2 regions of the Bacillus sp. BSL6 genome follow, and region 2 is predicted to be linked to the other one. Evidence: riboswitches for the same ligand, from Rfam matches in the RefSeq annotation. Region 2 holds a riboswitch; the other holds the start of a gene.

Region 1 (4,985 bases), on a different contig from region 2:
GTAACGAGTGCTTGAATAAAATCAGAAGCTCCGATACTTGTAAGTCCAGCTGTCACCCAATCCGTAAGCTGTCCAGCAAAAAACTCATCTAACATATCTGACAGCGGTGTCCCAATCCACGTAAACGTAACCTGAAAAATAAAAAACATAACTGCTAAAAAGATTGGAAGTCCTAAAATTTTATGTGTAATTAATCTATCAATTTTTTCTGAAAAAGGAATTTTTCCTTCTTTCTCATGCTTCATAACATTTGTTTTTAACTTTTCAATATACGCTTCACGAGTTTTATAAATATGCTCTTCCAACGTACAATCAAGTTTTTCTTCTAAGCGAGATCGAATGGCTTTGAGTTCCTTATAGATTGGTAATACCTTCATTTCTTTTTCTACTACTTCGTTATTGCTTAAAAATTGAAGCGCTAACCATCTCGGATGCTCGTAATTCACTGTCTCTAAAAGAGCAATTACTTCTCCAATTCCTTCATCCATTTGTACACCATATGAAATAAGGAATGGCTTTTTCTCGTTTTTGTCATTTTCTTTAAGAGTCGCAAGTAGTTCTTCACAACCTTTGCCACTTCTTGCAACGACAGGAACGACTGTTACACCTAATAGTTCTGATAATCGTTTTACATCAATTACAATTCCTCTTTGCTTCGCCACATCAATCATATTTAAACCAATTGAAACGGGCTTACCAAATTCAAGTAATTGCAACGTTAAATGCATATTTCGTTCAAATTGCGAAGAATCCACAATATTTAACATATGCTGAAATTCTTCTGTTAGTAGAAAGTTTGTTACAACACCTTCATCACGTGAAACTGGATTCAAATCATACACACCCGGTAAATCAATCAATGTTCCTTGCTTATCTTTTAATTTACCAACCTTCTTTTCTACTGTTACACCGCTCCAGTTTCCTATATATTCATAAGAACCAGTAAGTGCATTAAATAATGATGTTTTCCCTGTATTCGGATTCCCTAGCAAAGCTACCTTATTCACGCTAATTCCACCTTTATCATTTTCGCGTCACAATGACGAATGCTAATTAACTGTCCACGACACTCCAATGTACAAGGACCTTTGAACATCGCTTTTTGCTTCATACGAAGTTCGCTTCCTTCCGAAAGACCAAAAGCAGCCAGTCTTCTCTTTAATAATTGATCTAACGACTGAACGCTTTTTACTAACACTTTCTCACCGATTTTAATATCTACTAAGCTCATAACCTTCCCCCTCAGAAGAGAATGATAATTATTTTCAGACAAATTATAGCACACTCTATTTCTCTTGTACTATACCCTTTTGCTTCATATTTATTAACATTTCGCTACAATTCTATTTCAATCATTGTCATACTGTATTCGTTTGCCATTCTCATCCATTTCGCTTACAATAAACAGTAGCAAATAAAGAATTTCGTTATCACAGGGGGAGCTATGCCGCTGAGAGGGAACACTTCGTTCCGACCCTTCGAACCTGTTAGTTAATTCTAACGCAGGGATTGTGCAAACGTCCGAAATACATACCTCTTTTATTTACGTATTTCGTATCCTCCTATGATATCTATTCTTTTTTGTACAACTTGGATTTAGGGGGAGACAACATGCGTAACACCAATTTACAAGCGATGATCGAATCTGCTATTCTTGCAGCCTTCGCTATGATCATCGATATTTTACCATTATCACTTAAACTTCCAACAGGCGGTTCCATTTCATTTGCTATGATTCCTATTTTTATTATTGCTTACCGCTGGGGCTTTAAATCAGCTTTCTTAGGTGGTTTAGTTTGGGGACTATTACAAATTGTCGTGGGAGATGCTTACATTTTAACACCTGTTCAAGCATTCATTGAGTACTTCATTGCCTTTGCTTTTATTGGATTTGCTGGCTTATTCTATCGTCCAATTCAAAAAGCACTTTTAACGTCTAATGAAAATAACTTAGAACAATCAAATTTAGGTAGCCGTAAAGACAAACCTTCTTCAAAACAAAACGAAGGTAAGAAAGTTCTTGGTTATATTATCCTTGCTACATTTATCGGTAGCTTTGCTCGCTATTTCTGTCACTTTATTGCTGGTATCATTTTCTGGGGACAATATGCACCGAAAGGTCAATCAGCTGTGCTATATTCATTAATCGTAAATGGTAGTACAATGATTGGTTCCTATATTCTATGTACCGTTTTACTTATATTTTTATTTCTTACTTCACCACGCTTATTCAAGAGCATCAATGCTTATCAAATAAATGCAAACAAAAAGGGCGCTTAATGAGCGCTCTTTTTTTCATATCGTAATATCAATTAAAAATACAATAAATACGCAAAAGAAAATAAATACCATTATACTTAGCCAATTGCTATGCACGGTTCATCGACTCCTTACATAACCTCATTTTCTAAACAAATTATACTGATTAAAAATAAAGATTAGGTAAAGATAATATGAAAATAAATAAAAAAAAGCGTAGATCATATTGTCTACGCTTCTTTCGATAAATAGAAATAAAATAACACACCATCTTCTGTATTTTCTGCCCCATATTCAGCATCATGTAGTTCTAAAATATTCTTTGAAATGGCAAGTCCAAGACCTGTTCCTCCTTGCGAACGCTGGCGAGCTGCATCTACGCGATAAAAACGATCCCAAATTTTATCTAATTGCTCTTCTTCAATATGAGTACCTTTATTTTCAATACATACTTTTATACGATCCTTCTCATCTATTGTAGAAATAATAATATCTTCTTTATTTGGTGTATAACGTATCGCATTCGTAATGAAGTTCACGATGACTTGTTCAATCCGGCCTTGATTTGCGACTACTTCAAATGGGCCTATATGTTTATGAACACGAAGTCCTTTTTTCTCTATTTCTACAGAAAGGTTTTCACATATATCTTCCATTACTGTATCAATATAAAATGAATCCTTTTTCATTTTATATGTGCCTGACTCAAATTTAGCTAACTCCAGCATATCCAAAATTAAAGTATCCATTTTGTCTACTTCCCGTTCCATCGCTTGAAAATAGTACTCTTTTTTATGCTCAGCTACTCCATCTTTTAAAATAGAAATACAGCTTTTCATAATACTCAGTGGTGTTTTTAGTTCATGCGAAACACCAGAAATGAATTCTTTCCGCGTCTTTTCTAACTTTCTTTCCTTTTCAATATCTTGTTCTAGCTGTCCAATATGGGAATGGAGTTTATTGGATAATACATTAATATTTTTCGATAAATCACCAATTTCATCTTTTGAAGTAATCGGTATTTGTTCTGTGAAATCTAAATGCGCTATTTTCTTCGTCGTATCATTTATTTTTAATAACGGCTTTGCGATTTGCTTAGAGTAATAGAACGAAGCTAGAAAAATAAGAACAACTACAAATGCAATGATGTAAATGTAGTAATCTTGCACCATTTGTACAGCTTCATCTACAGGCTGTAAAGAAGCCATTGCATATATATATGTGACGGATCCGTCTTTTTCTTTTATTGGTTTGATTAATAATTTATATTTAATATCATTTTTTTCATAGTCCATTGTTTGTGTTGCATATTGTATGGGCTTGCTCTCTTTCAATAATAAATCCGTTTGAAATTCTTTTATGTTATCTAAAAAGATGCTATTTTTATAAATTGGATTTATAGGACCTGTTACATCCGGAAGCTGAACTTTCGTAACACGCCCTCTTATGTGAATATCTGGTTCTTGGGCAGCTTGCTCCTGAACTGCCGGCTTCTTTTCCTTACCAAATTGTTCCTCAGCTGCTTTCTTTTTCTCCTGATCTAATTTACTCATTTTCTCATTAAATGCTTTTTCTAACTGTTTATTAAATCCATTCAAATTTTGCTTACCTAGCGAAAAAGAGAATGGAATAAAACTTTCTTCTTTTTTCACTCCTGAAAAATAAATTTCTTGGCCTAAAAACGGAGTTGATGACTTATTATCAATCTCTTCTATATTGATGAGATTGTATAAAGGAATTTTGAATATTTGTTGTCCAAAACTCTTCTGTTGCTTACGATCTATCGTTACCTCAAAATAAAAATCATCCGCATGCTTTAAATTCCCGTTCTGATCTAATGTCGTAATCCACGTATTATTTTCTCTTAAAAAGTCTTGCTCCAGTCGCTTAATTTCTTCTGTATTTCCTGCATAGTTTAAATAATTTTTCTCAAAGGAATTTAAATTCACTTTAATATCTTCCACTTTTCGATTCGCATAATATTGTTTAAAAAATATCGTTTGTCCAATAAATATTGTCGCTAAAATTAACATACATAATGCTGTTGTGAGAGTAAATAATTTTAGTACAATCCCTTTTCTCATACATTCCCCTCAAATTTATAACCCGTTCGTACTACAGTTGTAATGTACTTTGCTTTCTCTCCTAATTTATTTCTTAAATTACGAATATGGCTGTTAACCGTTCGGTCGTCACCAGCAAATTCATATCCCCAAATTCTTGATATAAGTTGCTCTCTTGTTAAAACAATCCCTTGATTTCTCATAAAATACGCTAATATTTCAAATTCTGTATGTGTTAAATTAATGTCTGTTCTATCTACCGTAACAGTACGCGATGGAAAGTGGACGTGGATGCCATGAATTGATAATGTATCATCTTCATTCTCTAAAAGTTTCTTTGTTACTTTTCTACTTTCTAACAACCGTTTCGCTCTTGCTAATAAAATTGGCGGACTATACGGCTTCGTCACATAGTCATCTGCTCCAAGTTCAAATCCAAGTAACGTATCGTCTTCATCAACACGTGCCGTTAGCATAATAATAGGAACCTCGGATGTTTTACGGATTCTTCGGCAAACGGACCATCCATCAAGTTCCGGCAACATAATATCTAAAATAACTAAATCAACCTCTTCTTCCTCAAATACAACTAAAGCTTCTTTCCCGTCCCTTGCTTCAAACACTACATATTGCTCACTTAAAAAATAATCTTTTAATATTTCG
Region 2 (4,985 bases):
ATTTTGCGTATTTAATTCCTTCCTATCATAATCCAACCGGCATTGTGACGAGTTCAGAGAAAAGAACGGAATTGATGAGATTATTTTCAAAATATAAGATTCCTATTATAGAAGATGGATTTAATGAAGAGTTACGTTATTCAGGTTCACATTTAGCACCATTATTAACTTTTGCTGGTGCTGGTAATAATGTGATTTATATTAGTAGCTTTTCAAAGGTACTTTTCCCTGGCTTGCGTGTAGGCTGGATCATTGCAGATAAAGAACTAATTCATTATTTAGAAAGTGTGAAAAGAGCAAGAACGATTCACACATCTACTTTAGATCAAGCTGTTCTTTTTCAATATTTACATGAAGGATATTTTGAAAAATATTTAAAAAAGGCAAGGTCTGTTTATAAGAAAAAATATGAGTTAGCTGTTGGGGCGTGTAACGAGTACATTCCGTTTCAAAGAATGACCGGTGATGGTGGACTTCATTTATTTATAGAGTTAGAAGAAAAAATTCATGCCCGTACACTTTTGCAAAAGTGTTATGAGCAAGGGGTTACTTTTTCTCCTGGAGATGTGTTTTATTCTGATGGAGGAGGAGCGAACACGTTTCGATTAGGATTTTCACGTTTGAAAGAAGAAGAAATAGTTCGGGGAATCAAAATAATCGGTGATACAATAAAGTGAAACTTTAATCAGTGGGGGGGCATCCCCCACTGATTATTAGCCCTCACCAATCGGGCTTTTACGGGCAGTTGATCCCCCACCTAACTGCATTGCTTCCGCTGCATTTTGAGGTGGGGGTCTTACTGCCCGTTAATGCGGGATAAAAAACGAAATTAGGAGTTGAGGAAATGAGAATTGGCGTTATTATGGGAGGAGTATCCTCTGAAAAACAAGTATCCATTATGACTGGAAATGAAATGATTGCAAATTTAGATAAAAATAAATATGAAATTGTACCAATTACATTAAATGAAAAAATGGATTTAATCGAAAAAGCGAAAGACATTGATTTTGCATTGCTCGCATTACACGGAAAATACGGAGAAGATGGGACAGTTCAAGGAACGCTTGAAAGTTTAGGTATTCCTTATAGCGGGAGCAATATGTTATCTAGCGGTATATGTATGGACAAAAACATGTCAAAAAAGATTTTACGTTATGAAGGAATAGAAACACCAGATTGGATTGAACTTACAAAAATGGAGGATCTAAATCTTGATGAATTAGATAAGTTAGGATTTCCATTAGTGGTAAAACCAAACTCTGGTGGTTCGAGTGTTGGGGTAAAGATTGTCTATGATAAAGACGAACTAATTTCAATGCTGGAAACTGTGTTCGAATGGGATTCTGAAGTAGTAATAGAAAAGTATATTAAAGGTGATGAGATTACATGTTCCATTTTTGATGGAAAACAGTTACCTATCATTTCAATTCGACATGCGGCTGAGTTCTTTGATTACAATGCGAAATATGATGATGCAGGTACTATTGAAGAAGTTATCGAACTTCCAGCCGAACTTAAGGAACGTGTAAACAAAGCGTCGCTGGCTTGCTATAAAGCATTAAAATGTAGTGTTTATGCAAGGGTTGATATGATGGTGAAGGACGGTATTCCATATGTAATGGAGGTTAATACATTACCAGGGATGACACAAGCAAGTTTACTACCAAAAAGTGCAGATGCAGCGGGAATTCATTATAGTAAACTATTAGATATGATTATTGAAACTTCATTAAGAGTAAGAAAAGAAGAAGGATTTTAAGTAGCGGCATTATGAATACTTTTGACAGTAACAAGAAGTATGTTATGATAAATAAGATACGAAAATAAAATATTTATCCACTAGGGGGGCCTATTATAGGCTGAGATCAAATTGGAATTTGAGACTCTTAGTACCTGATCTGGTTAATGCCAGCGTAGGGAAGTGGGAAAGACATTGCTATTTCATGTATAAATACTGTCAATTTCACTTTCTTTACGCCTGTAAAGAAAGTTTTTTTATTATAAAGCGTTAATTGCTGTGGATAAATACTTATATGAAATGGATTATTGGAGGGAATCAAATGACTTTTTCACAATCATTACGTAAAGAAGTAGATTCAATTTGGGAAGCTAGTTTTCATCATCCTTTTGTAAAAAAACTCGGTGAAGGAACGTTAGATTTAGCTAATTTTCGCTATTACGTGCTTCAAGATTCATATTATTTGAGTCACTTCGCTAGAGTACAAACATTAGGAGCTGCAAAAGCGCTTGAATTAGAAACGACTGCTCGCATGGCACATCATGCTCAAAATACATATGAGGCGGAATTATCTTTACATGAGAACTTTGCGAAGAAACTAGGGATTACACAAGAAGAAAAAGATAATTTTATCCCTGCTCCAACTGCATATGCATATACTTCACATATGTATCGTGCTGCGTATGAAGGACATTTAGGCGATATTATTGCAGCAATTTTACCTTGCTATTGGCTGTATTATGAAATTGGTGAGCGTTTAAAAGAGTGTCAGCCAGAAGAGCCGATTTATAACGAATGGATTTCTGCTTATGGATCTGATTGGTTCCGAACATTAGTTGAAGAGCAAATTACACGATTAGATGCAATAGCTGAAAAGGTGACAGAGTCTGATCGTAAGCGTATGAAACAGCATTTTATTATAAGTAGTCAATATGAATATTCATTTTGGGAAATGGCTTATACTTTAGAAAAGTGGCCGGTAGATACAGAAGTAAAAGATGTAATAGGATAAAGAAAAGAGGTATTGCTATACGTATGTATGGGCAATACCTCTTTTTTAGGTTTTTGTAAAATTATTGTAAAAATCATAAATAAAACACATAATACATATTTAATATCTCTAATGTATGACATTACAGATATAAAGGAGTGCTTTATATTGTAATTACTTTTAACTTTTATAAAGGTTATTGGCGTTCTTGATGAAAAGGATTCACTTCAACAAGAATTGAGAGAAGTATAGCAGAAACAAAGTTACGCTTGGAGGCGGAAGTGCACTCAAACTCATGCAAGCTCAGTTTCAATATCGTGATGAGGATTACAATACATTATTTAATGAAGTTAAAGCGATTATGGAAAAGAATCCTGAACTAAAGAATGACCTTTATGTATGTCAATGTACGTGTTGTAGAAGAACAACCGCGAAAAAACGTGCACACCGGATAAGGATATTGGTATTATGTATAATCTTAGTCCCTCGTTTGTTACTTGCGGATTACTCTATTTTGGTTTTAGAGCAGAGGAAAGCAAGGAAGCTGATATACAAAGAAAAGAATGCAGGAAATAAAGCTCATTACAATTTGAAATTTATTGAAAAAGAGCAGCTAACAACAGCTAGCTGCTCGGCAGGTTCTTTGAGATAAAACAGAAGGGAATATTGACAAAATATAGAGGCTTATTCTGGTTGTTTGAACGTAGTTAAAGAAAGAATATCACATACTATTGATATTAATAAAAACTATCTGTGAATTTCTTTTCTTTATTTTATTCACAAATAGTTCCAGTAGCTATTCCGGTTGGAGCGATACCTACTGGGACATTAGTGATAACAGTATTCGTAGCAATATCAATAGCGGAAACAGTATTACTAGCTTGATTTGTAACATATGCAAGAGTGCCATCAGGTATGATGGTTACTTGATCAGGGGATAAACCAACAGAAATTGTATCAATCACAGCATTTGTCGCCACATCTATTACCGATACATTATTGCTCACTTTATTTACAACGTAAATAAGATTTCCACCCGGTGTAATATCTATACCAACAGGTTCTGTACCTACGTTAATTGTAGCAATAACTGCATTGGTAGCGGTGTTAATAACAGAAACAGTATTGCTGTTTTGATTGGTGACATACGCACGAGTGCCATCTAGTGTGAACACGATTATTCTAGGACGAATACCAACGGGGATGGTAGCGATAACCGTGTTTGTAGCAGTATTAATAACAGAAATTGTGTTGCTTAATTCGTTTGCAACATATGCAAGGGCTCCATTTGGAGAAACAGTGATTCCTTGCGGAGCGATACCAACAGGGATGGTATCAATAACCGTGTTAGTAGCGGCATTAATAACAGAAACGTCATTACTCGCGTGGTTTCCAACATAAACAGTTGTGTTATTTGGAGAAACAGCTACGCCAATTGGATCAGCTCCAACAGGAATGGTAGCAATAACAGTATTCGTAGCAGTATCAATAACAGAAACGGTATCAGAAAAAATATTAGTAACATAAGCACGAGCCCCATTGGGTGAAACTGTTACTTCAAGAGGTGCATTATCTACAGTAATTGTAGCGGCTACAGTATTTGTTCCGGTGTTAATCACTGATACTGTATCATCTGCAGGGTCATCGATGGCTCCTGCGTTTGTAACATATACAAGGAAATTACATGCAGGTCCAGTTGGACACTCACATTCCCCAGTAGGTCCTGGTGGTCCTTCGGGCCCTTGAATTCCTTGCACACCTTGAGGTCCAGTGGGTCCTTGAATTCCTTGCACACCCTGAGGTCCAGTGGCTCCTCCTGGTCCTTCAAGACCTTGAATTCCTTGTATACCCTGAGGTCCAGTGGGCCCTTCCGGTCCCTCCGGTCCTTGAATCCCTTGTATACCCTGAGGTCCAGTCGGTCCCGGTGGTCCTGGTATTCCCATTCCGGTTCCTGAACCAGTCGGTCCCGGTGGTCCTGGTGGTCCTTGAATTCCTTGTACGCCTTGAGGTCCTTGAGGTCCTGGTGGTCCTTCGGGCCCCTGAATTCCTTGAGAACCCTGAGCTCCTTGAGGCCCTTCTGGTCCTTCCGGTCCCTGGATTCCTTGCACACCTTGAGGTCCTTCCGGTCCTTCGGGCCCCTGAATTCCTTGAGAACCCTGAGCTCCTCTAGGTCCAGGAAATCCTCTAGGTCCACGAAATCCTCTAGGTCCAGTGGCTCCAGTCGGCCCCGGTGTCCCGATGTTACTTAATAGCGAA

Evidence for each region. Region 2 has a riboswitch for thiamine pyrophosphate ahead of tenA (thiaminase II). Riboswitches for the same ligand answer to the same signal wherever they lie in the genome.
Region 1: it holds a riboswitch for thiamine pyrophosphate, as region 2 does, so the genes downstream of both, thiT (energy-coupled thiamine transporter ThiT) here and tenA (thiaminase II) in region 2, are expected to answer to the same signal.

Annotation. Positions count from the first base shown of each region.
Region 1 is NZ_JAVGCW010000001.1:62,897-67,881, reverse strand. Features, by position in the region: gene feoB (ferrous iron transport protein B) at 1-1,007, opposite strand, end outside; gene RCJ96_RS00420 (FeoA family protein) at 1,004-1,231, opposite strand; TPP riboswitch at 1,426-1,527, shown strand; gene thiT (energy-coupled thiamine transporter ThiT) at 1,612-2,280, shown strand; gene RCJ96_RS00410 (sensor histidine kinase) at 2,490-4,343, opposite strand; gene RCJ96_RS00405 (response regulator transcription factor) at 4,340-4,985, opposite strand, start outside.
Region 2 is NZ_JAVGCW010000004.1:78,622-83,606, forward strand. Features, by position in the region: gene pdxR (MocR-like pyridoxine biosynthesis transcription factor PdxR) at 1-677, shown strand, start outside; gene ddlB (D-alanine--D-alanine ligase) at 845-1,759, shown strand; TPP riboswitch at 1,832-1,937, shown strand; gene tenA (thiaminase II) at 2,061-2,750, shown strand; gene RCJ96_RS14470 (YVTN family beta-propeller repeat protein) at 3,503-4,985, opposite strand, start outside.